Regions from separate parts of the Klebsiella ornithinolytica genome, predicted to be linked through region 3. Evidence: predicted binding sites of a transcription regulator. Region 3 holds the regulator's gene; each other region holds the start of a gene.
The links. The regulator Fur, encoded in region 3, represses iron uptake genes when iron is present. The targets are predictions, from matches to a motif close to ATAATAATGAGAACNACTATCAA.
Positions count from the first base shown of each region.

Region 1: the regulator Fur is predicted to act here: its motif matches at 3,317-3,339, upstream of fhuE (ferric-rhodotorulic acid/ferric-coprogen receptor FhuE).
Region 2: the regulator Fur is predicted to act here: its motif matches at 9,077-9,099, upstream of Q1L34_RS05165 (TonB-dependent receptor domain-containing protein).

Region 1 covers NZ_CP130153.1:3,485,787-3,496,429, reverse strand. The annotation lists gene ptsG (PTS glucose transporter subunit IIBC) at 1-851, shown strand, start outside; gene fhuE (ferric-rhodotorulic acid/ferric-coprogen receptor FhuE) at 1,026-3,221, opposite strand; gene hinT (purine nucleoside phosphoramidase) at 3,581-3,937, shown strand; gene Q1L34_RS16740 (YcfL family putative periplasmic lipoprotein) at 3,941-4,315, shown strand; gene lpoB (penicillin-binding protein activator LpoB) at 4,337-4,972, shown strand; gene thiK (thiamine kinase) at 4,953-5,771, shown strand; gene nagZ (beta-N-acetylhexosaminidase) at 5,792-6,814, shown strand; gene ycfP (alpha/beta hydrolase YcfP) at 6,841-7,383, shown strand; gene Q1L34_RS16715 (NAD(P)/FAD-dependent oxidoreductase) at 7,624-8,928, shown strand; gene Q1L34_RS16710 (glycine zipper 2TM domain-containing protein) at 9,183-9,722, shown strand; gene Q1L34_RS16705 (TonB-dependent siderophore receptor) at 9,778-10,643, opposite strand, start outside.
Region 2 covers NZ_CP130153.1:1,083,900-1,094,542, reverse strand. The annotation lists gene hypD (hydrogenase formation protein HypD) at 1-796, shown strand, start outside; gene hypE (hydrogenase expression/formation protein HypE) at 793-1,803, shown strand; gene flhA (formate hydrogenlyase transcriptional activator FlhA) at 2,055-4,112, shown strand; gene Q1L34_RS05200 (TOBE domain-containing protein) at 4,151-4,579, shown strand; gene Q1L34_RS05195 (metal ABC transporter substrate-binding protein) at 4,777-5,694, shown strand; gene Q1L34_RS05190 (manganese/iron ABC transporter ATP-binding protein) at 5,691-6,512, shown strand; gene sitC (iron/manganese ABC transporter permease subunit SitC) at 6,509-7,360, shown strand; gene Q1L34_RS05180 (metal ABC transporter permease) at 7,351-8,208, shown strand; gene Q1L34_RS05175 (nitrous oxide-stimulated promoter family protein) at 8,277-8,627, opposite strand; gene Q1L34_RS05170 (Rdx family protein) at 8,703-8,996, opposite strand; gene Q1L34_RS05165 (TonB-dependent receptor domain-containing protein) at 9,214-10,643, shown strand, end outside.
Region 3 covers NZ_CP130153.1:3,945,170-3,955,812, reverse strand. The annotation lists gene nagE (N-acetylglucosamine-specific PTS transporter subunit IIBC) at 1-237, shown strand, start outside; gene glnS (glutamine--tRNA ligase) at 416-2,083, shown strand; gene chiP (chitoporin ChiP) at 2,539-3,942, shown strand; gene Q1L34_RS18885 (ChiQ/YbfN family lipoprotein) at 3,990-4,322, shown strand; gene Q1L34_RS18880 (hypothetical protein) at 4,377-4,592, shown strand; gene fur (ferric iron uptake transcriptional regulator) at 4,655-5,107, opposite strand; gene fldA (flavodoxin FldA) at 5,400-5,930, opposite strand; gene ybfE (LexA regulated protein) at 6,080-6,373, opposite strand; gene ybfF (esterase) at 6,507-7,280, opposite strand; gene seqA (replication initiation negative regulator SeqA) at 7,464-8,012, shown strand; gene pgm (phosphoglucomutase (alpha-D-glucose-1,6-bisphosphate-dependent)) at 8,045-9,685, shown strand; gene kdpE (two-component system response regulator KdpE) at 9,862-10,539, opposite strand.

The DNA.
Region 1 (10,643 bases), 460 kb from region 3:
TCGGTATCTACGGCTTCATCGAACGCTGCCTGGTACCGTTTGGTCTGCACCACATCTGGAACGTTCCTTTCCAGATGCAGATTGGTGAATACACCAACGCGGCAGGTCAGGTCTTCCACGGCGATATCCCTCGTTATATGGCAGGCGACCCGACTGCGGGTAAACTGTCCGGTGGCTTCCTGTTCAAAATGTACGGCCTGCCGGCTGCTGCTATCGCGATTTGGCACTCCGCTAAGCCGGAAAACCGCGCGAAAGTGGGCGGTATCATGATCTCCGCAGCGTTGACCTCGTTCCTGACCGGTATCACCGAGCCGATCGAGTTCTCCTTCATGTTCGTTGCGCCGATTCTGTACGTTATCCACGCAATTCTTGCCGGTCTGGCCTTCCCGATCTGTATCCTGCTGGGTATGCGTGATGGTACGTCGTTCTCTCACGGTCTGATCGACTTCATCGTCCTGTCTGGTAACAGCAGCAAGCTGTGGCTGTTCCCGATCGTCGGTATCTGCTATGCCATCGTCTACTACGTTATCTTCCGCGTGCTGATTAAAGCACTGGACCTGAAAACTCCAGGTCGTGAAGATACCACTGAAGACAGCAAAGCCGGTGCGACCAGCGAAATGGCTCCGGCACTGATTGCAGCGTTCGGCGGTAAAGACAACATCACTAACCTTGATGCATGCATCACCCGTCTGCGCGTCAGCGTGGCCGACGTAGCGAAAGTTGATCAGGCTGGCCTGAAAAAACTGGGCGCTGCTGGTGTGGTTGTTGCAGGTTCAGGTGTTCAGGCAATCTTCGGGACCAAATCCGATAACCTGAAAACTGAAATGGATGAATACATCCGCAGCAACTAAGTCGTGATGTGGGGAGACTAAGGCAGCCAACTGGCTGCCTTTTTTATTGCTGCCTTGGGCCGCGGATGAACAGGTGAACAAGAGACGAGATGGATGATATCGGGGATGAAAAAGCCCCCGCCGTATTATTCACGAGCGGGGACTGACTGGTAGAGAACAGCTTAAATCGATAGATCAGAAGCTGTAGCTGGCATTAACTGAGAAGTTGCGTGGCGCACCATACACGCCGTAGCTACCCAGATAGTCGTAGTACTCTTTGTCGAACAGGTTGTTGACATTGCCCTGCACGGCAAAGTTTTTACTCACCTGGTAGCGGGTGAACAGATCGATAATCGTGTAACCGCTTTGGGTAATCGTGCTGACGTTGTTCGGGCCATTATCAAGCTCTTGCCAGGTTTTATTCTGCCAGCGCGCGCCGCCGCCGATGGTCAATGCCGGCAACACTGGCAACTGGTAACGGGTGAACAACTTCAGTGAGGTACGCGGCTGGCTTGGGTTAACCGCATTTCCGTCTTCATCTTCTGCAACGTAGCGACTGCCGCCAAAGGTTAATTGCCAGTTATCGGTCAGCGCACCGTTCAGCTCAAATTCAATCCCTTTGCTGACGGTGCCATCGACAGATTTATATGCCGTCTGGCCGCCAGAACCTGGAATTGTTGTCCCGGTATTCACGGCGACGTTGTCCTGTTCAATACGGAAGAGGGATACCGTTGCTGTCAGACGAGTGTCGAACCAGTCACCTTTCACGCCTGTTTCATAGCTCTTACCGGTCGTCGGATCGAGGAACACACTATTGATATCGCGCTGGCCGGTCGGCTGGAAGATAGAGGTATAGCTGGCGTAAACGGACCAGGTATCGTCGATGTCATAAATCAGGCCGGCATACGGGGTCACGTCGTCGAATTTTGCGTGACGGATTTCATCCGGCTGGCGCTCGAGGTTATATTTAGCGCTCCACTCTGTATAGCGGGCGCCAAGGATCAGGTGCAGCGGATCCGCAAGGGAGATGCGCGACGCGGCATACAGGGATTTCTGCCGGATCACGTCGCGCTGATAGAGCGCAAAATTGGACCATGCCGGGTCGGACAGCTTACCGTTATAGTCGTAAATACTGCCAACGTCCATCAGGCCATAGTTATCGTTAACCGGATAGGCGTTGTCATAGTTATTGCGCTGGCGGCTATAGCTGCCGCCGAACATGACTTCATGCTGGCGGCCCAGCAGGTTGTACCCGCCGCGTACGAATGCGTCCACTGAGTCCTGTTTACGTTGACCCTTGTTCCAGCCGCCCCAGGCGCCATACCATTTGGATGCGTCATACAGTCCCGTTGCTTTATCGGGATAACCGTCGATATACATTAACTTGCTGTCAAAGTTGGTTTCCGCGTGCATGGTATTGATTTTGGCTTCCCAGCCGTTATCAAAGCGCTGTGTGAGGTTGGCGAAGATTTTGGTTGAATCGACGTTAGAGTAGGTCCAGTCGGCCGCGGTGTTAAAGCCTCGACGGAAATGGGTCTTGCTGCCATCGCTGAACATTGACGGGAAACCGCCCCAGGTCGGGCTGTCTTCCTCACTCTCCTGATAGTCATAGCCCAACGAAAGAGTGGTGGAATCCGTGACGTCCGCATCCACGACGCCGTAGATGAATTTTTTACGATAGTGGTTACGTTCAACCCACGAATCCTTATCCTGGTAGCCGGTGATGACCCGTCCCCGGACGTTGCCCGACTCGGTTAACGGAGCCTGGAGATCCAATACATAACGTTGATTGTTCCAGCTGCCATAGGTGGCAGAAACCGAGCCTTTAAATTCTTTACTGTCGGCATGCTTACGTACCATGTTGACATAGGCTGAAGGGTTGCCCGTGCCGCTCATTAACCCCGCCGCGCCGCGTACTACTTCGATTTTGTCATAAATTGCCGTATCGCCAGCGGCATCGCCGAAGTTCCATCGGTTATCGAGGAACGTTGGCATATCTTCATACGCAAAGTTGCTGACGAAGAAGCCGCGGGAATAAAAGTTAGTACGATGGGTGTCAACGCGGGATGCGCTCACGCCGGTCGTATTATCCAGAACCTGTTCGATAGTGTTGAGTTCCTGGTCCTGCATGCGCTGCTGGCTGATGACACTGACGGATTGTGGGATATCCCGTTGTACTAATAGCAGTTTAGTGCCAGTGGTGGTGGTTTTAACGCTGTAATCCTGCTGCTGGGCATCAGGCCTGATTTCCGTTGTACCTTCTACAATGATGGTATCGTCGGTATCGGCGGCGGCAATGCTGAGGCCGGGATGAAGCGCCAGCGCAATACCAACGGCCAGCAGGGACGGCGCGATACGCCGATCCCGGGAATTAATCGTGAGAAGCATCATAAACCCTTAATCAAATAGTTATTGTTATGTGCCGGGACTCTACGGCCACGGTCATATCGTGTCTGGAAGCGCACCGCATCCAATAGTGAATACAAATGAGAAATATACGCATTAGTATTTAATGTGTAAACAGAAGTAAGAAGTGTTATCAGAAACGGCAATTAGCGCTTCGGTTAAACGCATTCACCGGAGATATGATTAATCCATCAGCAGCTAACAGCGCTGCGGGATAAGAAAAAGCGCATTCAGGTTGAAAGAGGAGGAGTAACTCGCTCATACTCTTAGGCGAATCCTGTGCATCCGCGTTTATCTGCAGAGGCAGGCCAGAGCACGGTATAAAAATTAATAAGGAATCAGTCATGGCAGAAGAAACGATTTTTAGCAAAATCATTCGCCGGGAGATCCCGTCGGATATGGTTTATCAGGATGAACTGGTGACCGCTTTTCGCGATATTTCCCCGCAGGCGCCGACCCACATTCTGATTGTCCCCAATATCCTGATTCCTACCGTCAACGATGTGACCGCTGAACATGAACTGACGCTGGGGCGCATGATGACCGTGGCGGCAAAAATTGCGCGTGATGAAGGTCTTGCTGACGATGGCTATCGTCTGATTGTCAATTGCAACCGCCACGGCGGCCAGGAAGTCTACCATATCCACATGCACCTGCTGGGCGGTCGCCCGCTAGGTCCGATGCTGGCTCACAAAGGTTAATCGATGCGCGCAGCTCATTTCGGCCCGCTTCTGGCGGCTGTGCTCCTGGTCGGGTGCGGTTCCCATGCGGAAATCCCCGTGGGTGAACAGCAGACTCTGGTGATGGAATCCAACGTGCTGGCGGCGGGCATCAGCGCCGATGCGCCAGAGGTCACGGCCTCAGAGATTCAGGCAACCGCCACTTCCAGACTGTTTAATGAACGACAGGAACCGATCACCGTGCATTACCGCTTCTTCTGGTATGACGCCAGAGGACTGGAAATGCATCCGCTGGAGCCGGCCCGGAGTATCACGGTGCCTGCGCACTCTTCTGTCACCTTGTACGGTAGCGCGAATATTTTGGGGGCGCATAAGGCCCGCCTGTATCTTTATCTGTAAGGGGTAATTGTAATGATTAAAATGTGTCGCTACGCGTTAATCACGGCACTGGCGATATTCCTTGCTGGGTGCGTGGGGCAACGTCAGGAGCCCGCTCCCGTTGAGGAGGCGCAGCCGAAGCCAACGCAGCCCGCCCAGCCGCAGCCGACGGTACCAACCGTACCTACGGTTCCGACTATTCCGGGGCAGCCCGGGCCGATTGAACACGAGCAGCAGCCGGCACAGCCAGCGCCGCGCGTGCGTCATTATGACTGGAATGCGGCGGTACAACCGATGGTGGGGCAAATGCTGCAGGCAGGCGGCGTCAATGCGGGAAGTATTCTGCTGGTCGACAGCGTGAATAACCGCACCAACGGCACGCTAAACGCCGGAGAGGCGACGACGGCGTTGCGCAATGCCCTGAGCGGCAATGGCAAATTTACGCTGGTGTCTGCCCAGCAGCTGGGCGTGGCAAAACAGCAGCTGGGTTTATCCCCTCAGGACAGTCTCGGCAGCCGCAGCAAAGCGATGGGGATTGCCCGTACCGTGGGAGCTCAGTACGTGCTGTACTCAAATGCGACCGGCAACGTCAATTCACCTGAGCTGAAAATGCAGCTGATGCTGGTTCAGACCGGCGAGATTATTTGGTCAGGTAAAGGTGCCGTTCAGCAACAGTAAACTGACGCGCGATGAGGTGTTGTCGCGCTTTTTTCCCCGCTATTCACCTGTCGCCGGCCTGGGCCAGAATGGCCTGAGCGGCGGCAGCTGTATTATCAGCGACGGCGTCCGGCGGCTGGTCCTGCGCCAGCCGCACGACCCCGACGCTCCCGCCCGTGAATTCCTCCGCCAGTACCGCACCCTGTCTCGCCTGCCGAAGACCGTCGTCCCCGCGCCGCTTTTCTATTCGCCGGGATGGCTGGCGGTGGAATATTGCGACGGCGAGATGAAAAGCACGCTTCCGGAGTGCCCGCGGCTGGCAGGGTTATTGTATCATCTGCACCGGCAGCCGCGTCTGGGCTGGCGTGTGGCGCTGGCACCGCTGCTTGAACGCTACTGGCTGGCCTGCGATCCTGCGCGGCGCACGCCGCTGTGGTTGCGTTGGCATAAACGTTTGTTGCAGCGCGGCGAGCCTCGCCCTCTGCGGCTGGCGCCGCTACATATGGATGTGCACGCCGGCAATATTGTCCATACGAAAGCGGGGCCGCGGTTGATCGACTGGGAATATGCGGGCGATGGCGACATTGCGCTGGAGCTGGCCGCGGTGTGGATTGCGCCGACGGCGCATCGCCAGCTGGTCACCGCATATTCCCGGCTGGCACATATTGATGAGCGGCTGCTGTGGCGACAGGTACAACGCTGGCGTCCCTGGGTCATATTGCTGATGGCGGGCTGGTATGAACGCCGCTGGCAGCAGACCGGCGACCGGCAATTTATCACGCTGGCAGATGAAACATGGTGTCAGTTAGGCAAAGAATGAAAAGGATAAGAGAGGTCAGTGTGGGTCCGGTAATGTTGGATGTCGAAGGGTTTGAACTGGATGCGGAAGAGCGTGAGATTCTCGCTCATCCGCTGGTGGGCGGGCTGATTTTATTCACCCGCAACTATCACGATCCGGCCCAACTGCGGGAGCTGGTGCGCCAGATCCGCGAGGCTTCGCGCAATCATCTGGTGGTGGCCGTCGATCAGGAAGGCGGTCGCGTTCAGCGCTTTCGCGAGGGGTTTACCCGACTGCCGGCCGCGCAATCTTTTGCGGCGCTACTGGGGATGGAAGAGGGCGGCGCGCTGGCGGCTCAGGCCGGTTGGCTGATGGCCAGCGAGATGATCGCGATGGATATCGATATCAGCTTTGCGCCGGTTCTCGATGTCGGCCACATCAGTGCCGCGATCGGTGAACGCGCTTATCATGACGATCCGGATAAAGCGCTGGCTATCGCCCGCCGCTTTATCGACGGAATGCACGAGGCGGGAATGAAAACCACCGGGAAACACTTCCCGGGACACGGCGCAGTGACCGCGGATTCGCATAAAGAGACGCCGCGAGATCCGCGTGCTGAAGCCGAGATTCGGGCCCGGGATATGGCGGTTTTCCGCACCCTGGTGGCGGAAAATCGTCTCGACGCCATTATGCCTGCCCACGTTATCTACAGCGATGTGGATCCGCGCCCGGCCAGCGGTTCAGCGCACTGGCTCAAGACGGTGCTGCGCGGTGAACTGGGTTTCGATGGGGTGATCTTCTCTGACGATCTGTCGATGGAAGGGGCGGCGATCATGGGCAGCTATGCCGAACGCGGGCAGGCATCGCTGGATGCAGGTTGCGATATGATCCTGGTCTGCAATAATCGTAAGGGTGCGGTCAGCGTGCTGGATAACCTGTCGCCGATCAAAGCAGAGCGTGTTACGAAATTGTATCATAAAGGTTCATTTACCCGTCAGGAGTTAAGGGATTCTGCCCGTTGGAAGACGGTTAATGCGCAGCTGGAGCAGCTCCACGCGCGTTGGCAAGAGGCGAAGTCTGCGTAATTGACCTGAAGTCTGGTGAGGATGCGATGATTATCTATTTACACGGTTTTGACTCAAACAGTCCCGGAAACCATGAGAAGGTGCTGCAGCTGCAGTTTATCGATCCCGATGTGCGTCTGATAAGCTACAGCACGCGGCACCCAAAACATGATATGCAGCACTTGTTAAAAGAAGTCGATAAAATGCTGCAGCTTAATACTGACGATCGGCCGCTGATTTGCGGCGTCGGTCTGGGCGGCTATTGGGCGGAACGGATCGGTTTCCTTTGCGATGTGCGTCAGGCTATTTTTAACCCCAATCTGTTTCCTGCGGAAAACATGGAAGGGAAGATCGACAGGCCTGAAGAGTATGCTGATATCGGGACCAAGTGCGTCAACAATTTCCGCGAGAAAAACCGCGATCGTTGTCTGGTGATACTCTCCCGCCAGGACGAAGCGCTGGACAGCCAGCGTTCCGCCGACCTGCTGCATCACTACTATGAAATCATCTGGGATCATGAGCAGACCCACAAATTCAAAAACATCTCACCCCATCTGCAGCGGATAAAAGCCTTTAAGACGCTAGGCTGATCTGCTCCCGGCCTCCGGCCCGTCGTATGTGAATACGGCGGGCTTTTTTTATGTCGCCGGTGATGGCATGGTTAAAAAACAGGCGGTAAAACTTGATGCATATCAATTTTGGTATGACCAATGACCCGTTCATGGTATTCTCAATTTCGCTGAATGGTTTCACTGCTGTAACTTGTTGTTAAATAAGAGCTATTTATATAACTTTTAATTAACAATTGGTTAATATTTTTAGGGGGTCTCGTGACTACACCATTGAAAAAAATCGTAATCGTAGGTGGCGGTGCCGGTGGACTGGAACTGGCGACTCAGCTGGGGAGAAAGCTGGGGCGTAACAAAAAAGCGAAAATCACGCTGGTGGACCGTAATCATAGCCATCTGTGGAAGCCGTTGTTGCATGAAGTGGCGACCGGTTCGCTCGATGAAGGTGTCGATGCGCTGAGCTATCTGGCCCACGCCCGCAACCACGGTTTCCAGTTCCAGCTGGGTTCAGTGGCGGATATTAACCGTGAAGCGAAAACCATTACGCTGTCCGAGCTGCGTGACGAGAAGGGCGAGCTGCTGGTTGCCGAGCGCAAACTGCCGTACGACACGCTGGTGATGGCGCTGGGCAGTACCTCTAACGATTTTAATACTCCGGGCGTCAAAGAGAACTGTATTTTCCTTGATAACCCGCACCAGGCGCGTCGTTTCCATCAGGAAATGCTGAACCTGTTCCTGAAATACTCGGCTAACCTCGGCGCCAACGGCAAAGTCAATATCGCGATCGTGGGCGGCGGGGCAACCGGCGTTGAGCTCTCGGCTGAACTGCACAACGCGGTGAAGCAGCTGCACAGCTACGGTTATAAAGGGCTGACTAACGAGGCATTGAACGTGACCCTGGTTGAAGCGGGTGAGCGTATTCTTCCTGCGCTGCCGCCGCGTATTTCCGGCGCCGCTCACAATGAACTGACAAAGCTTGGCGTGCGCGTCCTGACGAAAACCATGGTGACCAGCGCCGATGCCAACGGTCTGCACACCAAAGACGGCGAGTTCATTAATGCCGACCTGATGGTCTGGGCGGCGGGGATCAAAGCGCCGGACTTTATGAAAGAGATCGGCGGTCTGGAAACCAACCGCATTAACCAGCTGGTGGTTCAGCCAACGCTGCAAACGACGCTTGACCCGGATATTTATGCGATCGGCGACTGCGCATCCTGCGCGCGTCCGGAAGGCGGATTTGTGCCGCCGCGCGCCCAGGCGGCTCACCAGATGGCGACCTGCGCGCTGAATAATATTCTGGCGCAGATGAAAGACAAACCGCTGAAGTCCTACGTCTACAAAGATCACGGTTCGCTGGTTTCGCTCTCCAACTACTCGACCGTCGGGAGCCTGATGGGCAACCTGATGCGCGGTTCGATGATGGTTGAAGGACGTATTGCGCGCTTCGTCTATATCTCTCTGTACCGTATGCACCAGATCGCGCTGCACGGCTACTGCAAGACCGGCCTGATGATGCTGGTAGGTCGCATCAACCGCATCATTCGTCCCCGTCTGAAGCTGCACTGATTATCTGTTTGCCTCATTCCCGGATTGTGCCGCCAGGCGCGTTCGGGATTGTGACAAGGCTAACGTTGAGCCGGTTATCGCCTTGCCGGCTCAACGACAGAATTTCTGTCTGTCATTGAGCGCATAACATCTCAGATTCCTCTGAATCCACTCCGTTTTCCGCTTTTCCTCGCATTTTTCATCCGCTTTCTCATTTGCAAGGTTCCCGGGTCGATAGCAGAATTGTTTCTATCAGCAACAAGGGAGGATACCCCGTGAATAAATCAATGTTGGCGGGTATAGGGATTGGCGTGGCTGCCGCGCTGGGTGTTGCAGCTGTCGCTGGTCTTAACGTCTTAGATCGTGGCCCGCAATATGCGCAAGTGGTGTCCAGTACACCGATAAAAGAGACCGTAAAAACTCCGCGTCAGGAATGCCGTAACGTCACCGTGACCCATCGTCGTCCGGTGCAGGATGAAAACCGCATCGCCGGCTCCGTTCTTGGCGCCGTTGCCGGCGGGGTCATCGGCCATCAGTTTGGCGGCGGTCGTGGTCGCAGCGTGGCGACCGTAGTGGGCGCGTTGGGCGGCGGTTATGCCGGTAACCAGATTCAGGGCTCGATGCAGGAAGGGGATACCTACACCACCACCCAGCAGCGCTGTAAAACGGTGTACGACAAGTCGGACAAAATGCTGGGCTACGATGTGACCTACAAAATCGGCGATCAGCAGGGAAAAATCCGCATGGAACACGATCCAGGTACGCAGATTCCGCTGGACAGTAACGGCCAGCTGGTCCTTAACAACAAAGCGTAAAAAAGACGTGACTGTTATTTGCCCCTCCTGCACTCAGGCTGAGGGGCTTTTTTTATCAGAAGCTGACGGCGTAGTTCAGGCCAAAGGTACGCCCGCGACCTTTGTATTCATAAAGTGAACTGCTGCCGTAGGTCGGGCTGTAGAGCAGCGGGGCGCGCTGTCCCCAGATGGTGACATAGTCTTCGTTCAGCAGGTTCTCGATGCTGAAGGTCAGTTTGCCCACCGGGAGCGCATAGCTGCCGATAAAGTCTACGGTATTGTAGCCGTCGAGCTTATTACCGCTGGCATCGCTCAGGTCGAATACCTGCTGAGTCTGCACGCGCAGCGACCACGGATCCGGCGCCCAGCCGACCCAGGCGGTGGCTTTGGAAGGAGAAGCGAGAGTCACATCCCATTTCTGCCAGCTACCGTCACTCTTCACCTGGGATTTCAACACGTTGAAGTTTGCACCGGTGCTCCAGTCGCTATCCGGGAAGAAGTAATCGACGGCCCCTTCCACACCGTAAATACGCCGCTTGTCGGATTGTACGTCGATCGTCATATCGGTACGGTTAACAACAATGGTTTTGTCCGAGGTGGAGTAGTATGCCGCCAGCTGGGTACGCAGATTATCGCCGGTGTAACGCCAGCCCAGTTCGTAGGAGTTGACTTTGATCCCCTGCAGCGGCGAATCACCCACGTTGACACTCGACAGCAGGGGATAGTTGCCGTTGACCGCCGCGCCGTATTTGCCGATACCATAGTATTTACCCGGGTCCGGCAGCTCGACGCCCTGCGAGAAGTTAAACCAGGTCTGCTGGCGGTCGGTGAGGTGGGCGACAATACCGGCGTTAAACAGGAAGTTATCATAATCCGTTTTACCACCCGGGATGGCATCGGCCGAGTTCACCTTGCCGCTGGCGACATCCTGCTGCTGGGCGT
Region 2 (10,643 bases), 2.7 Mb from region 3:
GCTGCAGGCGAAATCCCGCGGCGCCGATGTGCGAATCGTCTATTCACCGATGGATGCGCTGAAGCTGGCGCAGCAGAACCCGCAGCGGGAGGTGGTCTTCTTTGGCCTCGGTTTTGAAACCACCATGCCCGCGACCGCGCTGACGCTGCGTCAGGCCCGCGAGCGCAACGTGGATAACTTCTTCTTTTTTTGCCAGCACATCACCCTGCTCCCGACCCTGCGCAGCCTGCTCGACCAGCCTGATAACAGCATCGATGCCTTTCTTGCCCCGGGCCATGTCAGTATGGTCATCGGCACCGAGGCCTACGGGTTTATCGCCAGCGACTACCGGCGTCCTTTAGTGGTGGCTGGTTTCGAACCTCTTGATCTACTGCAAGGCGCGGTGATGCTGGTTGAGCAGACAATAGCGCAGCGCAGCCAGGTCGAAAACCAGTACCGCCGCGTGGTACCTGATGAAGGCAACCCGCTGGCGCAAGCGGCGATTGCCGACGTTTTCTGCCTGTCGGGCGATAGCGAATGGCGCGGGCTGGGGGTCATCAACAACTCCGGCGTACGCCTGACGCCCGCCTATCAGCGCTTTGACGCTGAAGCCCATTTTCAGCCGGCGCCGCAGCGCGTCTGCGACGATCCGCGCGCCCGCTGTGGCGATGTGCTGACCGGCCGCTGTAAGCCGCATCAGTGTCCGCTGTTCGGGCAAGTCTGTAACCCGCAAAGCGCGTTTGGCGCGCTGATGGTCTCATCAGAGGGCGCATGCGCCGCCTGGTATCAATATCGCAGTCAGGAAAATGAAGCATGAAAAGCGTCCAGTTAGCTCACGGTAGCGGGGGACAGGCGATGCAACAGCTGATCGCCTCCCTGTTTATGCAGGCTTTCGCCAACCCGTGGCTGGCGGAGCAGGAAGATCAGGCGCGTCTCGATCTGGCGCAGCTTACCGCTCAAGGCGATCGTCTCGCCTTCTCCACCGACAGCTACGTTATCGATCCGCTGTTTTTCCCCGGTGGCGATATCGGCAAGCTGGCAGTATGCGGCACCGCCAACGATGTGGCGGTCAGCGGCGCCCTGCCGCGCTATCTCTCCTGCGGGTTTATTCTCGAAGAGGGGCTGGAGATGGCCACCCTGGAACGCGTGGTTAATAGCATGGCCCGTACCGCGCAGGCCGCTGAGATTGCCATCGTCACCGGCGACACCAAAGTCGTCCCGCGCGGCGCGGCGGATAAACTGTTTATCAATACCGCCGGGATCGGCGCCATTCCGGCGGATATTCGCTGGGGGGCGCAACAGATCGCTCCCGGCGACGTGCTGCTGGTCAGCGGCACGCTGGGCGACCACGGCGCGACCATTCTCAACCTCCGCGAACAGCTGGGGCTGGACGGCGCGCTGGCCAGCGACTGTGCGGTGCTGACGCCGCTTATTCAGACGCTGCGCGCCCTTCCCGGCATCAAAGCGCTGCGCGATGCGACCCGCGGCGGAGTAAACGCGGTAGCTCATGAGTTCGCCGCCGCCAGCGGCTGCGGCATTGAGCTACATGAACAGAAGCTGCCGGTGAACGAGACCGTGCGCGGGGTGTGCGAACTGTTAGGCCTGGATGCGCTTAACTTCGCCAATGAAGGCAAACTGGTGATTGCCGTCGCCCGGGAAGCGGCTGAGGCCGCGCTGGCGCAGCTTCAAAGCCACCCGCTTGGCCGCCACGCCGCGATTATCGGCGACGTGGTTGAGCGTACCGGCGTGCGCACGATCGGCCTGTATGGCGTGAAGCGGACGCTGGACCTTCCCCATGCCGAGCCGCTGCCGCGAATTTGTTAACGGAAGTCGGGTCCCCGGGTTGCGGCTAACGCCTTATCCGGGCTACCGACTACGCACGGACCTGTAGCCCGGCCAGGCACAACGCGAGCCGGGAAAAGTCAGCACCATTATCCGGCCCAAATCCGCAGGCAACCACGGAAGGGCTGGCGGCGGCAACAACCGCTTTATTAACATACTATTATTTGTGTCACCACTTTCTTACGTGCCGCTTTGCGGGTGCGTTTTGGACTTCAGTAATGTCGTATACACCATTGGGCGATTTCGGGCAGCAAGGGCTGTTCGATATCACCCGTATTTTATTACAGCAGCCTGACCTGGCGGCGCTGAGTGAAACGCTAACCCGTCTGGTTCAGCAATCTGCGCTGGCGGATCGTGCGGCGATTATTCTGTGGAACGCCGGGAACCATCGTGCAGCAAGGTATGGCTGTGACGAAGCGGGCCTGCCGGTCAGCTATGAAGATGAGACCGTACTGGCACACGGGCCGGTGCGTCGCCTGCTGTCGCGTCCCGATGCGCTGCACTGCGACAAGGCGACCTTCGTCGAGGCCTGGCCTCAGCTGGCCAGCAGCGGACTCTATCCAGCGTTTGGCTATTACGGCCTGCTGCCGCTGGCTGCGGAAGGCCGCATCTTTGGCGGCTGCGAGTTTATCCGCCACGACGCCAGACCGTGGACCGAGAAAGAGTTCCAGCGGCTGCATACCTTTACCCAGCTGGTTGCGGTGGTGACCGAACAGATCCAGAGTCGGGTCAGCAACAACGTCGATTACGATCTGTTGTGCCACGAGCGCGACAACTTTCGCATTCTGGTTGCTATCACTAACGCCGTGCTCTCCCGGCTGGATATCGATGAGCTGGTCAGCGAAGTCGCCAAAGAGATTCACCACTATTTTCGTATCGATGCTATCAGCGTGGTGCTACGCAGCAACCGCAAAGGCAAACTGAATATCTACTCGACCCATTATCTCGACGCCAGCCATCCGGTTCACGATCAGAGCGAGGTGAATGAAGCCGGTACGCTGACCGAACGGGTGTTTAAAAGCAAAGAGATGCTGCTGCTCAATTTACACGAGCACGACTCGCTGGCCCCGTACGAGAAAATGCTTTTTGAGATGTGGGGCAACCAGATCCAAACGCTGTGCCTGCTGCCGCTGATGTCCGGCGATACGCTGCTGGGCGTGCTGAAACTGGCGCAGTGCGATGAGAAGGTGTTCACCACCACCAACCTCAAGCTGCTGCGGCAAATTGCCGAACGGGTGTCGATCGCCGTTGATAATGCTCTCGCCTACCGCGAAATTCAGCGGCTAAAAGAGCGGCTGGTGGATGAAAATCTGGCGCTCACCGAACAGCTGAATAATGTCGAGAGCGAGTTTGGTGAAATTATTGGCCGCAGCGAAGCCATGCACAGCGTACTCAAACAGGTCGAGATGGTCGCCCAGAGCGACAGTACCGTCCTGATCCTCGGCGAAACCGGTACCGGCAAAGAGCTGATTGCCCGCGCCATTCATAATCTCAGCGGTCGTAACGCGCGACGAATGGTGAAGATGAACTGTGCCGCGATGCCCGCCGGGCTGCTGGAAAGCGATCTCTTCGGCCATGAGCGCGGCGCGTTTACCGGAGCCAGCGCCCAGCGCATCGGCCGTTTCGAACTGGCGGATAAAAGCTCATTATTCCTTGATGAAGTGGGCGACATGCCGCTGGAGCTTCAGCCGAAGCTGCTGCGGGTTCTGCAGGAGCAAGAGTTTGAACGTCTCGGCAGCAACAAGCTGATCCGCACCGACGTCCGGCTGATCGCCGCCACCAACCGCGATCTCCGGCAGATGGTCGCCGATCGTGAATTCCGCAGCGATCTCTACTATCGCCTGAACGTCTTTCCGATCCATCTGCCGCCGCTGCGCGAGCGTCCGGAAGATATCCCGCTGCTGGTCAAGGCGTTTACCTTTAAAATCGCCCGCCGCCTCGGGCGTAATATCGACAGCATTCCGGCAGAAACCCTGCGTACGCTGAGCCACATGGAGTGGCCGGGTAACGTTCGTGAGCTGGAAAACGTGATTGAACGCGCGGTGCTGTTAACCCGCGGTAGCGTGCTGCAGCTGTCGCTGCCGGAGATGAATATCGATGCGGAGACGATGACGGCCGAGGTGCTTCCGCAAGAGGGCGAGGATGAATATCAGCTGATCGTCCGCGTGCTGAAAGAGAGCAACGGGGTGGTTGCCGGGCCGAAAGGGGCGGCGCAGCGGCTGGGATTAAAGCGTACGACGCTGCTATCCCGCATGAAACGCCTGGGTATTAACAAAGATGAGCTAGTATAAGTCCTGTACTCACTTAATCAGCCACACAAGGAGATTTTATGGCGGTATCAGCACGTAACCAGCTGACCGGCACGGTCAGCGCAGTTGCCGCCGGCGCGGTCAACGATGAAGTAGAATTGACCCTCGCCGGTGGCGCAAAACTGGTGGCGATCGTCACCCATAGCAGCAAGGAGGCGCTGGGTCTGGCTGCCGGTAAAGAAGCCATCGCGCTGATTAAAGCGCCGTGGGTCACCCTGGCCACCGAGGATTGCGGCCTGAAGTTCTCCGCGCGCAATCAGTTTGCCGGGAGCGTCACCCGCATCACTGAAGGGGCGGTCAACGCGACGGTACACATCAAAACCGACGCGGGCTTCGAGATCATCGCCGTCGTCACCAATGAAAGTCAGGAAGAGATGAAACTGGTCGACGGCAGCCGGGTGATTGCGCTGATCAAAGCCTCTGCCATTCTCCTCGCCACCCGCGCGTAATCCGGACTCAAACGCCGTTTCACACGAAACGGCGTTCTTCGAAGTACCTGGCCATTTTCCCCGCGACAGACCGGTTTGCACGGCTCACCTCCCAGAATTTAAATAATAATCATTTTCATTTATAAATAGCCTGTGCTATATAACATAGCAATGGCTATAACAGATGATTAATTAACCACATTGATGTGAGGGATCCTATGCTGCACCTGCCGCCTCTGAAGCACCTGATCTTTACCGCTCTGCTCGGCCTGCTGGCGATCGCCCCGGCTCAGGCCAGCGAAAAATTCAAAGTGATCACCACCTTTACGGTGATTGCCGATATGGCGCAAAACGTCGCCGGGGAGGCGGCCCAGGTCAGCTCGATTACCAAACCCGGCGCCGAAATCCACGAATACCAGCCGACGCCTGGCGATATTAAACGCGCCCAGGGGGCACAGCTGATCCTCACTAACGGCCTGAATCTCGAACTGTGGTTTGCCCGCTTTTATCAGCACCTGAAAGGGGTCCCGGAAGTGGTCGTCAGCGAGGGCATTCAGCCAATGGGGATCAGCGAAGGTCCCTATAACGGTAAGCCCAATCCCCATGCGTGGATGTCGGCGGATAATGCGCTGATCTACGTCGATAACATCCGTGATGCGCTGATCAAATACGACCCTGCGAATGCGCAGACCTATCGTCAGAATGCCGCCCTCTATAAAGAGAAAATCCGCCAGACTATGGCGCCGCTGAAGGCGGAGCTGGCGAAACTGCCGGCAGAGAAGCGTTGGCTGGTCACCAGCGAAGGCGCGTTCTCCTATCTGGCCCGCGACAACGGGCTGAAAGAGCGCTACCTGTGGCCAATCAATGCCGACCAGCAGGGCACGCCGCAGCAGGTGCGTAAAACCATCGATATCATGAAAAAAGAGCATATCCCGACCATCTTTAGCGAAAGCACCATTTCAGATAAACCGGCGCGCCAGGTAGCGCGGGAAGCCGGCGCCCACTATGGCGGCGTACTTTATGTTGACTCCCTGAGCACCGCCGATGGCCCGGTTCCCACCTACCTGGATCTGCTGCGCGTCACGACGCAAACCATCGTCCAGGGCATCAACGATGGGATGAGGAAGCAGTCATGAACGCCGATATGCCTGGCCTCGCGGTCAACCGGGTCAGCGTAACCTATCGCAACGGCCACACCGCGCTGCGCGATGCCACCTTCAGCGTACCGCGCGGCTCAATTGCCGCGCTGGTGGGCATCAACGGTTCGGGAAAATCGACGCTGTTTAAAGCGCTGATGGGCTTTGTTCGTCTGTCCCATGGCGAGATTGCCATACTTGGCCAGCCGGTTCATCGCGCGCTGCGCCAGAACCTGGTGGCCTATGTCCCGCAATCAGAGGACGTTGACTGGACCTTCCCGGTGCTGGTGGAAGATGTCGTCATGATGGGCCGCTACGGGCATATGGGCTGGCTGCGACGGGCCAAAGCCCATGATCGGGAAGTGGTTGATGCGGCGCTGGCCCGCGTCGGGATGAGCGACTATCGCCACCGGCAAATCGGCGAGCTGTCCGGCGGGCAGAAAAAACGGGTGTTCCTTGCCCGCGCTATCGCCCAGCAGGGCAAGGTCATTCTGCTGGATGAGCCGTTTACCGGCGTTGACGTCCAGACCGAAACCCAGATCATCACCCTGCTGCGCGAACTGCGTGACGACGGCTGTACTCTGCTGGTTTCGACCCACAATCTCGGTTCGGTCAGCGAGTTTTGCGATTACACGGTGATGGTCAAAGGTACCGTGCTGGCCAGTGGACCGACGGAAACGACCTTTACCGCCGCCAATCTCGAACTCGCTTTCAGCGGCGCGCTGCGCCACGTGGTGCTCAGCGGCGGAGAAGAGCAGATTATCACCGACGATGAACGGCCGTTTATCAGCCGCCGGACGGCGGGAGGTGAAGGATGAGCTGGCTAATCGAGCCGTTCGGCTATCAGTATATGCTGAATGCGATGTGGGTATCGGCGCTGGTGGGCGGCGTGTGCGCCTTTCTCTCCTGCTACCTGATGCTGAAAGGCTGGTCGCTGATTGGCGATGCCCTCTCCCACTCCATCGTACCGGGCGTGGCGGGAGCGTATATGCTCGGCCTGCCCTTCGCCGTCGGCGCTTTTCTCTCCGGAGGACTGGCGGCGGGCAGCATGCTGTTTCTCAACCAGCGTTCGAAGCTCAAAGAGGATGCCATTATCGGTCTGATTTTTTCGTCGTTCTTCGGTATCGGGCTGTTTATGGTGTCACTCAACCCAACTTCGGTGAATATCCAGACCATTATTCTCGGCAATATCCTGGCGATCGCTCCGGAAGATATTATTCAGCTGGCGGCCATCGGCTCGATTTCAATGGCAATTCTGCTGCTGAAATGGAAAGACCTGATGGTCACCTTTTTCGATGAGAGCCACGCCCGTTCCATTGGCCTGAACACCACCGGGCTCAAGCTGCTGTTCTTCACCCTGCTGGCCGCCTGTACCGTGGCGGCATTGCAAACCGTGGGCGCCTTTCTGGTTATTTGCCTGGTGGTCACTCCGGGAGCGACCGCCTGGCTGCTGACCGACCGCTTTCCACGGCTGCTGGCGATTGCCGTCGCTATTGGCAGCCTGACCAGTTTTTTCGGCGCCTGGCTGAGCTACTATCTGGATGGCGCAACCGGCGGCATTATCGTCGTGGCTCAGACTTTGCTCTTCCTGCTGACCTTTGTCTTTGCCCCTAAACACGGCCTGCTGGCCAACCGCCGTCGCGCCAGGGAGGGCTCATGCTGCTGACCACGCTCCTCGAACCGTTCCAGTTTTCGTTTATGGTCAACGCCATGCTGGTGGCCACCATCGTCGCCATTCCCTGTGCGCTGCTGTCGGTTTTTCTGGTGCTGAAAGGCTGGGCGTTGATGGGGGATGCCATGAACCATGCGGTCTTTCCCGGCGTGGTGGTGGCCTATATCGCCGGGATCCCGTTTGCCATTGGCGCCTTTGTTGCCGGGCTATTCTGCGCCATCGCGACCGGCTATCTCGACGATAACAGTCGCATCAAGCGCGATACCATTATGGGCATTGTCTTTTCCGGGATGTTTGGCGCCGGGCTGGTGCTGTATGTCGCCATTCAGTCCGAAGTCCATCTCGACCATATTCTGTTTGGCGACATGCTGGGGATTTCCGCCAGCGATATTGGGCAAACATCGGCGATTGCACTAGTAATTGCGCTGATTATCGGACTAAAGTGGCGCGACTTTCTGCTTCACGCCTTCGATCCGCATCAGGCTAAAGCCAGCGGATTACGCTGCGGCCTGCTGCACTACGGATTGCTGTGCATGATTGCCCTGACTATCGTGGCGACGCTCAAAGCGGTGGGGATTATTTTGTCAATCTCGCTGCTGATTGCCCCCGGAGCCATTGCTCTGCTGCTGACCCGGCGTTTTATCAGCGCGCTGCTGCTGGCGGTGGGGATTGCGCTGAGCTGTTCGCTGGGCGGCGTGTGGCTCTCGTTTTACCTTGATAGCGCACCGGCGCCGACCATCGTGGTGTTGTTTACCGCGCTGTTTATTATCACCTTTGTCTGGACGTCGGTTCGCGACAATCAAACTCAGGCGATGTCCGCAGAGGCTCCGGAGCGCCGCTGACGCCTTACCCGGGCGACGACAGACCGCACGCGTTGAAGCCCGCCTGAGCGCAGCGCTAGCCGGGGAAATCACCGCGACTTTTTAGGCCGGTATTTTTCCGGAAGCGCTGGCACGGGACGCCGGTCATCAATCAGGTGACGAATCGTCAGAATCGGGTGGCGCCAGAGCATTCGCGGCCCCGCCCAGCGCATGATTTGCTTCATTTCTTCGCGTTTTGCCGGCTGGTAGCAGTGAACCGGGCACTGCTTACAGGCCGGCTTCTCTTCGCCAAACACGCATTTATCCAGCCGCTTATCGGCATAGGCGTTTAGCGCCTGGTAATGTTCCACGTCGGCCTGCGCGTCCGGGCAGCGGCGCTGATAGAGCGAAATCATGCTGCGGATAGTCTTTTTTTCCCGGTCGATGCGTTGACCCGCCATTGCGTTTCTCCATCAATAAAGATGCGAAAATAATACACCTTTATAGCCTCTGGCGCAGCCGTTTTCCCCTATCGCTTACGCCGGATCGGCGGACTTATCGAGGTGACCCAGCGACTTCTCCGGGAAGCAGACATCCCGTACCCGACGCTTGAGTTCAGCCGCATCCGGGAAACCCTCATCCTGCTTGCGGTCCCAGATTTGTACGTCGTCAACGGTAATGGTGAAGATACCGCCAGTGCCCGGAACCAGCGTGACCGAGCCGATATCGGTACTGAACGTATGCAGCAGCTCCTGAGCCATCCAGCTGGCGCGCAGCATCCAGTTGCATTGAGAGCAGTAGTTGATCGTAATCGCGGCTTTGTGACTCATGATTTTCTCGCTGTATCTAAAAGGACTGATTGTAAACAAATTGCAGATTAAATGAGGAAGACATGATTATTTTGTTGCAAACGATAATACCTATCATTACCATTCGCAATCAATAATCATGGAGAAACAGAGTCCGCTAACGGAAGCAACGGGACTCACCTGCAAATCTGGAAGTAACGCGTGAGCCGATACTAATAATTATCAAGGCGTGGCTACTATGTATAAATCCACTCAATCACCGGCCTGGTTTAAGAAAAGCCTGCTGGTGACTTCGTTGCTTGCAGCAATCTATCAGACGACCGCCGGGGCAGCTGATACCACCGCACACACCACTACCAGCGACACATCATCGGATAGCTCCGAGCAGATGACCGTTACCGCCCCCGCTCCGCTGCTCAAAGCCGGTAGCGAACATTCGGTCAGCGCGCAGGAGCTCCAGGACAAAGGGGCCAAAGATTTTGGTTCCGTCATGCGTTACGAACCGTTAATCAGCGCGACCGGCGCCAGCGGCGGCTCGGGTAATGGCAAAAGCGGCTTCGACCGCGGCGGCTATACCGGTTATAACATTCGCGGGCTGGAAAGCAACCGCGTCGGGATTGATGTCGACGGCATCGCGCAGCCGGATGCGACCGGACGCGGCTACGTCGGCCGTGCCGGCCTGAATACGTTTGGCATCGGTCGCGATTACATCGACCCGTATATGTATGGCAGCATCGATATTCAGTCCGGCGCCACCTCGACTGAAACCGCCAACACCTCTATCGGCGGCAACGTCTCCTTCCAGCCGAAATCTGCCGATGACTATCTGCGCCCGGGAAAAACCAGCGCCTTCGGCTACCGGAGCGGCTACGACTCTGCCGACCGCAGCTGGCATAACGGCGTGACGGTGGCCGGCGGAGATGAAACCCTACGCGGCATTTTCGTCTACAGTCGCCGCGACGGCCAGGAAACGGCAAATAACAGCGATAAGATTGACGCCTATCCGGCCAACTGGCACTCCGATGCGTTTATGGCCTCCGGCATCTGGCAGCCCAATGATGAACACAAGCTGACCAGCACGCTCGACTACTACCATAAAACCAACCACACCCACTTTGACAGCTGGGATAGCAGCGGCAACAGCATTATTGGCGATGCCAATCAGACCAGCCAGACTCGTCGCTGGGGCATCAGCCTGAAAGACGACTGGACGCCAATGAATGACTATCTCGACAGTATGTCGACCAAAGTCTACTACCAGCACACCGAGGCCCATGACTGGACGTGGATGCCGGACAGCACCACCAGATCGATGGAAACGGTCAACTCCAACTACGATACCGACACCTGGGGTATTCAGACCGCGCTGGCGAAATCCATTGGCCGCCACGACCTGAGCGCCGGGCTCAACGCCAGCACCACCAAAACCCAGCGCCCGTTCAGCCAGTCGCCGGTCCCGAGCATCTACAGCGAAATCATGCAGCCGGAAGCCGACAGCCGGGGCTACACTCTTGGCGGCTTCGTTCAGGATAAGATCAACTTCGATCTCGACAGCCACAACTTTGCGGTGATCCCGGGCGTGCGCGTGGTGCATCAATCCACCAAACCGGAGAATCTCGGCGATCTGACCACCAACAGCAGCGTGCTGACGGAGTCCTCCGTCGCCAG
Region 3 (10,643 bases):
ATTGATACCGTGGCGCTGAACGGCCAGGGCTTCAAACGACTGGTTGAAGAAGGTGCGGAAGTGCAGGCTGGCCAGCCGATTCTGGAAATGGATCTGGACTACCTGAATGCCAATGCCCGTTCAATGATCAGCCCCGTCGTGTGCAGCAACAGCGACGATTACAGTGCGCTGGTGATTCTGGCAACCGGTAAGGTGGTGGCAGGTCAGACGCCGCTGTATGAGATTAAAGGCAAGTAAGGCTCCTGAGTAGCGTTTATGCCTGAGCGGCGGGGGGAAACCTCCGCCGCTTTTTTTTAGCCCATCTGACCCCATAATCTTCTTCAGATACGTATTTTCAGTAACTAATAGTTGTCTCTACGCCCCGCTTGTAAGATCATGTGCCGTTATACGTTGTTTACGCTTTGAGGAACCCACGATGAGTGAGGCAGAAGCCCGCCCGACTAACTTTATTCGTCAGATCATTGATGAAGATCTGGCTACTGGTAAGCACACCACCGTTCATACTCGTTTCCCGCCGGAACCGAACGGTTATCTGCACATTGGCCATGCGAAGTCTATTTGCCTGAACTTTGGTATTGCTCAGGATTATCAGGGCCAATGCAACCTGCGTTTCGATGACACCAACCCGGTGAAAGAAGATATCGAATACGTGGAGTCGATTAAAAACGACGTGCAGTGGTTAGGTTTCCACTGGTCCGGGGATGTTTGCTACTCGTCTGATTACTTTGACCAGCTGCACCAGTATGCCATTGAGCTGATCAACAAAGGCCTGGCCTATGTTGACGAACTGTCGGCGGATGAGATTCGCGAATACCGCGGTTCGCTGAAAGCGCCGGGTAAAAACAGCCCGTATCGCGATCGCAGCGTGGAAGAGAACCTGGCGCTGTTTGAAAAAATGCGTGCCGGTGGTTTTGAAGAGGGGAAAGCCTGCCTGCGTGCAAAAATCGATATGGCCTCGCCGTTTATCGTCATGCGCGATCCGGTGCTGTACCGCATTAAATTTGCCGATCATCATCAGACCGGCAGCAAGTGGTGCATCTATCCGATGTACGACTTCACGCACTGCATTAGCGATGCGCTGGAAGGCATTACGCACTCCCTGTGTACCCTCGAGTTCCAGGACAACCGTCGCCTGTATGATTGGGTGCTGGACAACATCAGCATCCCGGTTCACCCGCGTCAGTATGAATTCTCCCGTCTGAATCTCGAATATACCGTGATGTCCAAGCGTAAGCTGAACCAGCTGGTTACCGAGAAGCACGTAGAAGGCTGGGATGACCCGCGTATGCCGACCATTTCCGGTCTGCGTCGTCGCGGCTATACCGCCAGTTCTATTCGTGAATTCTGCAAGCGCATTGGCGTGACCAAGCAGGACAACACCATTGAGATGGCGTCACTGGAATCCTGCATCCGCGAAGATCTCAATGAAAACGCGCCGCGCGCCATGGCCGTTATCGACCCGGTTAAGCTGGTCATTGAAAACTACCTGCAGGGTGCAAGCGAAATGGTGACGATGCCGAATCATCCGAACAAACCGGAGATGGGCAGCCGTGAAGTACCGTTTAGCGCGGAGATCTGGATTGACCGCGCCGACTTCCGTGAAGAGGCGAATAAGCAGTACAAGCGCCTGGTGCTGGGTAAAGAAGTTCGCCTGCGTAATGCCTACGTGATCAAGGCCGAGCGTGTAGAGAAGGACGAAGAGGGGACGATCACCACGATCTTCTGTACCTATGACGCCGATACGCTGAGCAAAGATCCTGCCGATGGTCGTAAGGTGAAGGGCGTTATCCATTGGGTCAGCGCGGCACACGCGCTGCCGGTGGAGATTCGTCTGTACGATCGTCTGTTCAGCGTGCCGAATCCGGGCGCGGAAGAAGACTTCCTGACGGTGATGAACCCTGAATCGTTGGTGATCAAGCAGGGCTTCGCTGAACCGAGCCTGGCCACTGCGGAAGCCAGCAAAGCCTATCAGTTTGAGCGTGAAGGTTATTTCTGTCTCGATAGCCGCTATGCAACCGCAACGCATCTGGTGTTTAACCGCACCGTGGGTCTGCGTGATACCTGGGCTAAAGTCGGCGAGTAAATTTTTCGTCGCGGCCCGGCCGTCGTCTCTGTGTCAAAACGCCGCATTTAGCGGCGTTTTTTTTTATTTTGGAATCAGTGAATTAAGTTCGTTATTTTTGCGATGCGAATTAATCTTGTTTACTGTTTGTCATATCTGTCAGCTCTGCCACTCCTCCCACCGGTACACAAAACGGCTGTAAGCGCTTTCATTCTGTATTTTCTTTCTATTTAGTAATTACTTACGCATAAAAAAGGATGAGGCCTGATATTGTTACAAAAAGAAATAGAATATGTGCGCTTTGTCATAATCTTAAGCTTTGATCGGCGAAAGAGATTGATAATTCGCGTCACGAAAAATAGTCTATCAACAGTGGTTACGCGGCTTTTACCGCTCCACCTTTTTAGCAGTCTTATTTATTTTTTCGCGGCTTGCCTTTGGCTCCGCGTTTTTAAAACGTCAAAGAGGATATGCACATGCGTACGTTTAGTGGCAAACGTAGTACGCTGGCGCTGGCTATTGCCGCCGTCACCGCGATGTCGGGCTGGATCGTTGTTCCGCAGGCCAGCGCAGCAGGTTTTATTGATGATTCCACCTTAACCGGCGGCATCTACTACTGGCAGCGTGAGCGCGACCGGAAAGATGTGACCGACGGCGATAAATACAAAACCAACCTTTCCCATTCGACCTGGAACGCCAATCTGGATTTCCAGTCCGGCTATGCCGCTGATATGTTTGGTATTGACGTGGCTGCCTTCACCGCAATTGAAATGGCGGAAAGCAGCGAAAGCGGTCACCCGAACGAAATTGCCTTCTCCTCAAAGAATAAAGCCTACGACGAAGATTACTCTGGCGATAAGAGCGGAATCAGCCTGTATAAAGCTGCGGCGAAATTTAAATATGGCCCGGTGTGGGCTCGCGGCGGTTATATCCAGCCAACCGGGCAAACGCTGCTGGCTCCGCACTGGAGCTTTATGCCGGGTACTTACCAGGGGGCTGAAGCCGGCGCCAACTTTGATTACGGTGATGCCGGCGCGCTGAGTTTCTCCTATATGTGGACGAACGAATACAAAGCGCCATGGCACATCGAGATGGATAATTTCTACCAGAACGACAAGAAAACCAAAGTCGATTATCTGCACTCCCTGGGCGCCAAATACGATTTTAAAAATGACCTCGTGCTGGAAGCGGCGTTTGGCCAGGCTGAAGGCTATATCGACCAGTATTTTGCCAAGGCCAGCTACAAATTTGATATCGCGGGTACGCCGTTAAACACCAGCTACCAGTTCTATGGCACGCGCGACAAAGTCAGTAACGGCGGCACGAACGATATCTACGACGGGACTGCCTGGCTGCAGGCGCTGACCTTTGGCTACAAGGTTGCTGATGTCCTCGACCTGCGTCTGGAAGGCACCTGGGTGAAAGCTGAAGGCCAGCAGGGCTACTTCCTGCAGCGTATGACCCCGACCTATGCCTCTTCCAACGGTCGTCTTGATGTATGGTGGGATAACCGTTCTGACTTCAACGCCAACGGTGAAAAAGCGGTGTTCTTCGGCGCGATGTATGACATGAAAAACTGGAATATGCCGGGCTGGGCGTTTGGCGCCTCTTACGTCTACGCATGGGATGCCAAACCGGGCAGAATGTCCACGCCGGACGCCTATTACAATCCGGACAAACGGCTGGAAGAGTCCGCGTATAGCCTCGATGCCATGTACACCGTACAGGACGGCCGGGCAAAAGGAACGCTGTTTAAACTGCACTTTACCCAATACGACAACCACTCCGACATCCCGAGCTGGAGCGGTGGCTATGGCAATATCTTCCAGGATGAGCGTGACGTGAAGTTCATGGTTATTGCTCCGTTCACTATTTTCTGATGCCGCGGCGGCAGGCGTAAACCTGCCGCAAACCTGAGAGGTCAATTATGAAGAAGCTATTGCTCATCGCGGTTATGGCATCGGGCCTGGTAGCCTGTACGCAGTCCCCCGCGCCAAAAGAAGATACGAAACTAAAAGATGCTTACAGCGCCTGTATCAATACGGCGGAAGGGAATCCGGATAAGGTTCAGGCCTGCCAGAGCGTTCTCGACGTGCTGAAAGAAGATAAACAGCATCAGGCGTTTGCCAGCCAGGAAAGCGTGCGCGTTCTGGATTACCAACAGTGTATTCAGGCGACCCGTACCGGCAATGACCAGGCGGTGAAAGCGCGTTGCGATCGTATCTGGAAAGAGATTCGCAGCAACAACACCAGGCCCTGATCGCGGGCGCCAGCTCCTGTCAGTAAAAACGCCTGATGTTAACCATCAGGCGTTTTGCATGGCGCGCAATCCTGTGGCGATGTTCAGGCACTGATTGCCGTGGCTGCCCGGGGCTACGCATTCCCCACCAATCTTGATACCGACCCACCATTAGGTGGAATGGTACCGAAAACCCAACAGGCTCTGGTACGAGAAGCGCTGGCAAACCGCTGGGATGAGGAACCGTTTACCCGTGCTTTCGACGAGCATACCGCGCGCAGAAAAGGGTAGGCGTTTGCACATAAAAAAAGCCAACCGTCAGGTTGGCTTTTTGTGGTCCACGCGGTGGGAAATTACTTTTCCAGCGCGTCGTGTGCATGTTCATCTTCGCGGCAGTCGCCTTCCGCACAGTGACCGTAAAGGTACAGACTGTGGTTGGTCAGACGGATGCCGTGGCGGTGGGCGATTTCACGCTGACGCGCTTCGATAGACTCATCGCTGAATTCGATCACTTTGCCACAATCGAGACAAATAAGATGATCGTGATGGTGCTGCTGGGTCAGTTCGAAAACAGATTTACCGCCTTCGAAGTTGTGGCGAGTCACAATGCCAGCATCATCAAACTGGTTCAGCACGCGATAAACGGTAGCGAGACCAATCTCTTCACCCATGTCGATCAGGCGCTTGTATAAATCTTCCGCACTGACGTGATGGTTATCCGGTTCCTGCAGGACTTCCAGGATTTTTAATCGTGGAAGTGTGACTTTCAGGCCAGCCTTCTTTAATGCGGTATTGTTGTCAGTCATGCGGAATCTGTCCTGTTGCTAAACGATCTACTTCCATCAGCGGAAGTAATACAGAGAATCACCCGATGCAATGCGTCTCATTATAGAACTGCCATCGTTAAATGAAAACTGCAAGTATCGGGCCTTGTATGCTGTCAAAAACGAGGTCCCAGCTACAAACTACGTCACCTGACCTCGTTAAATCAGAGGACATTGTACAGATATGTGATTAAAAGTTAAAAACTTGTAGCTATTAGTTTGATTGCTTCTATCTATTAATGCGGCGAAACTTAACGGTAACGCCGCACAATCATCAGGCGTTTTTGATTTCTTCGAGGTGCAGCTCTTCAGAGACCTGCTTAACCCACTGAGTCACGCGTTCGTTGGTCAGTTCCGGCTGGCGGTCTTCATCGATAGCCAGGCCGACGAAGTGATCGTCATCCGCCAGGCCTTTAGAGGCTTCAAAATGATAGCCCGCGGTCGGCCAGTGGCCAACGATGGTGGCGCCGCGCGGTTCAATGATGTCGCGGATGGTGCCCAGCGCGTCACAGAAGTATTCCGCGTAGTCTTCCTGATCGCCGCAGCCAAACAGCGCAACCAGTTTACCGTTAAAGTCGACCTCTTCCAGCGTCGGGAAAAAGTCATCCCAGTCGCACTGAGCTTCACCGTAGTACCAGGTCGGAATGCCGAGCAGCAGGATGTCGTAGGCTTCCAGATCTTCTTTGCTGCTCTTGGCAATGTCGTGAACATCAGCAACATCTTTACCAAGCTGCTTCTGAATCATTTTTGCAATATTCTCGGTGTTGCCCGTGTCGCTGCCAAAAAAGATGCCGATGATTGCCATGAGTAAAATAACCTCTTGAAACTTAATGATGTGGTAGTGGCGTAATGCCCGCAGATAACGGCAATCATAGCAGAACAGGGGAGGGCGCGGAAACAGCAATCACGCCCGACTGCACACTCTGCTACATGAAAGTGTTTTTTTGAGGATTTTCAGGCTTTATCCCGGCTGTGCAGGGTTGCCAGCTGGTTCATCAGCATCTCTTCGATCAAATCGCTGCGGTTCATATTGCGAGCTTCCGCCAGCTCGTTGAGCGCATCAACCGCTTCAGCGTTGAGTTTTAACTCCACACGCTTCAGGCCGCGAACTTTGTCGCGTTTGAGCTGATTGCGTTTATTTATGCGCAGTTGTTCATCGCGCGAAAGCGGATTGGTCTTTGGTCTACCCGGGCGACGCTCGGTTGCGAACAAATCTAATGTCGTACGGTCCGTTTGTTCTTTTGCCATGATTCAGAGTGACTTCGGGGAAACAAGTTGCCGGGCTATAGCCGACACAGATAGCGCGCCATAATACATCAGGCGAACCGCTGCGCCAACGACCGCGGGCATTCTGCAGCGCGGTCGGGCAGTTTTTAGCCAGTTAAGCCTGCAAAGCGGTCAGATAGCGACGAATGGCGCGCAGGACGGCTTCCGGTTTCTCCGCATGCACCCAGTGGCCGGCGCCGGCGATGACGTGCGCTCGCGCCTGTGGGAACTGGGCGAGCAGGGTATCGCGATACTCATCGGTGACGTACGGCGAGTTGCCTCCCGGGATGAACAGGGTCGGATGAGGCCAGGCAGGAACCGTTTGCCAGCCCACGATGTGCGGATATTGATCCCATAATACCGGTACGTTGAAGCGCCACTGGCCATCAACGAAGGATTTCAGCAGAAACTGAATCACGCCTTCTTCCTGCAGATGTTGGCGCATCACCGTGGCCGCCTGCTGACGGGACGCGGCGCCGGCGTCGGTGACGGCATTGATGGCGTTGAAAATTTCATCATGACGGCGCACGTGGTAGTCCACCGGGGCAATATCAATGGCGACCAGGCCAGCGATGCGCTCCGGCGCCAGTGCGGTAAGCGCCATGACCGCTTTCCCCCCCATCGAATGACCAATAAAGATGGCTTTCTCTATCTGCCGATCGTCAAGAGTATCGATCAGATCCTGCGCCATCGCCGCGTAGGTCATCTCCGGCGAACGGGGGGAAAGACCGTGGTTGCGCATATCAACCTGCAAAATATCGTAGTCGTTCACCAGGTCGCGGGCGAGGATGCCCAGGTTGTCGAGACTACCAAACAGACCGTGAACCAGGACAACAGGGGAATTATTGTGCGGATTTTGTGCAGATTGCGTGCGGCTATTTAATTTCATGGCAAAGTTCTTTTTTTCGCTTCGTCGGGTTAGGGTATTATGTTGGACATTCTGCCATCCGGCTGCAAGACCCAGAGCTATCTGAGTTTTACCGCCATCCTGGTTTGACGCTATCCGCGGTCAGGATTTGTCCTTATAATCCTGACAACTTGTATTCAGAATAAGATATCGCACTGGATTAAGATGAAAACAATTGAAGTTGATGATGATCTCTATCGCTATATTGCCAGCCACACCCAGCATATTGGCGAGAGTGCATCCGACATTTTACGGCGCATGCTGAAATTTTCCGCCGTTTCCCAGACTGCCGCACCGGTCGTAAAAGCTGCGCCGGCGCCGGCTGCGACGCCTGCCGTCGAAGCGAAGCCCGTGAATCCGGCGAAAGATAAAGTCCGCGCGATGCGCGAGCTGCTGTTATCTGATGAATACGCCGAACAAAAACGCGCGGTAAACCGCTTCATGCTGGTCCTGACCACGCTGTACTCCTTAGATAACAAAGCGTTTGCTGAGGCCACCGAGTCTCTGCACGGGCGCACCCGCGTGTACTTTGCCGAAGATTCGCGGATCCTGCTAAAAAGCGGTAACCAGACCAAACCGAAACAGGTTCCTGGTACTCCGTGGTGGGTTATCACCAATACCAATACCGGTCGTAAGTGCAGCATGATCGAACACATCATGCAGTCGATGCAGTTCCCAGCGGAATTAATTGAGAAGGTCTGCGGCACGATCTAGTTTTATTCACCTTGCATCAGAAGGATCAGGCAATGGCAATCGATAAGCGTGCGGGTCAGCCTGCACAACAGAGTGATTTGATTAACGTCGCTCAGCTGACCGCGCAGTACTACGTACTGAAGCCGGAAGCGGGCAACGCGGAGCATGCGGTGAAGTTTGGCACCTCTGGCCATCGTGGCAGTGCAGGGCGCCATAACTTCAATGAGCAGCATATTCTGGCGATCGCTCAGGCGATTGCGGAAGACCGCGCGAAGAACGGGATTACCGGTCCCTGCTACGTGGGTAAAGATACCCACGCGCTCTCCGAACCGGCCTTTATTTCCGTACTGGAAGTGCTGGCGGCCAACGGCGTTGATGTTATCGTGCAGGAAAACAACGGTTTCACCCCGACGCCGGCCATTTCCAATGCCATCCTGGTGCACAACAAAAAAGGTGGTCCGCTGGCGGACGGCATCGTGATTACGCCGTCTCATAACCCGCCGGAAGATGGCGGTATTAAGTACAACCCGCCGAACGGCGGCCCGGCTGATACCAACGTCACCAAAGTGGTAGAGAATCGCGCTAACGAACTGCTGGCCTCGGGTCTGCAGGGCGTCAAGCGCATCTCCCTCGATGCGGCACTGGCATCCGGTCATGTTATAGAGCAGGATCTGGTGCAACCGTTTATCGAAGGGCTGGCGGATATCGTCGACATGGCGGCGATTCAGAAAGCCGGCCTGAAGCTCGGGGTCGATCCGTTGGGTGGTTCCGGTATCGAATACTGGAAACGTATTGCCGAGTACTACAAACTCGACCTGACTATCGTCAACGATCACGTCGATCAAACCTTCCGCTTTATGCACCTCGATAAAGACGGCGCCATTCGCATGGACTGCTCTTCTGAGTGTGCGATGGCAGGGCTGCTGGCGCTGCGCGATAAGTTCGATCTGGCTTTTGCTAACGATCCGGATTATGACCGTCACGGCATCGTCACGCCGGCGGGTCTGATGAACCCGAACCACTATCTGGCGGTGGCGATTAACTACCTGTTCCAGCATCGTCCGCAGTGGGGCCAGGATGTCGCCGTTGGTAAGACGCTGGTCTCCTCCGCGATGATCGATCGCGTGGTTAACGACCTGGGCCGCAAGCTGGTGGAAGTGCCGGTGGGCTTTAAATGGTTTGTTGACGGTCTGTTCGATGGCAGCTTCGGTTTTGGCGGCGAAGAGAGCGCGGGCGCATCGTTCCTGCGTTTTGACGGAACCCCGTGGTCGACCGACAAAGACGGTATCATCATGTGCCTGCTGGCGGCGGAAATCACCGCCGTCACCGGTAAAAACCCGCAGGAGCACTACGACGAACTGGCTGCCCGCTTTGGCGCGCCGAGCTATAACCGTCTGCAGGCTTCGGCTACTTCCGCACAGAAAGCGGCGCTGTCTAAGCTGTCGCCGGAAATGGTCAGCGCCAGCCAGTTGGCCGGCGATCCGATCACCGCACGTCTGACCGCCGCGCCGGGCAACGGCGCATCGATTGGTGGCCTGAAAGTGATGACCGACAACGGCTGGTTCGCCGCGCGTCCGTCAGGTACGGAAGATGCTTACAAGATCTACTGCGAGAGCTTCCTGGGTGAAGAACATCGTAAGCAGATCGAGAAAGAAGCGGTGGAAATCGTCAGCGAAGTGCTGAAAAACGCCTGAGTCAGGTGAAACGAACAGGCATTCTCAGAGGAGCGTCGTCCCGGTAAGGCGCGGTTGTTCCTGTTGAGTGGCACAGAAGGGTTCCATGGTCATCATGGGACCCTTTTTTATTGCCCCCACTCATCGGTTCGCTGTTTTTAATCGGTGGTGCCCGCATGATGACGACAGGCGTCGCGCTATGGCATAAACCGATAGCCGATCCCCGTTTCGGTCAGTAAATGCTGCGGGCGCGCCGGGTCAACTTCCAGCTTTTGCCGCAGATGCCCCATATAAATGCGTAAATAATGGCTGTGTTCCACCGCATTTGGCCCCCACACCTGATTGAGCAGCTGGCGCTGGGTGAGGACCTTGCCGGGATTATTTAACAGCACTGCCAGCAGACGGAATTCAATCGGCGTCAGGTGGAGCTCTTCGTCACCGCGGACGATGCGGCGGGCGGGAATATCGACTTCAATATCGGCGAAGCGCACCAGCGGCTCGTCGGCTTGCGCGCCGGCATGTCGGCGCATCGCAACTCTCAATCTCGCCTGCAGTTCGCCAATGCCAAAGGGCTTACTAAGATAGTCATCGGCGCCGGCGTCAAGCGCGGCAATTTTATCGTGCTCCTCGGTGCGAGCCGACAGCACGATAATTGGCATCTGACTCCACTGGCGCACGTCGCGAATAAATTCATTACCGTCGCCGTCGGGTAGCCCAAGATCGAGGATGACTAAATCAGGTTTGCGGGTTGCAGCTTCAATAAGACCCCGCTGCAGGGTATCGGCTTCAAATACGCGCATACCGTCGGCTTCCAGCGCGGTGCGCAGAAAGCGACGGATTGCATGTTCATCTTCAATAATCAGTACGTTTATCACCCGTTCTTCCCGTTCAGACAGATAGGACCCTCTCCTTCAGAAACGCCTCCCGGGCTACTCGCGCGCAAGACCGGTAGCCCGGGCAGGCGCACAGCAGCGCCGCG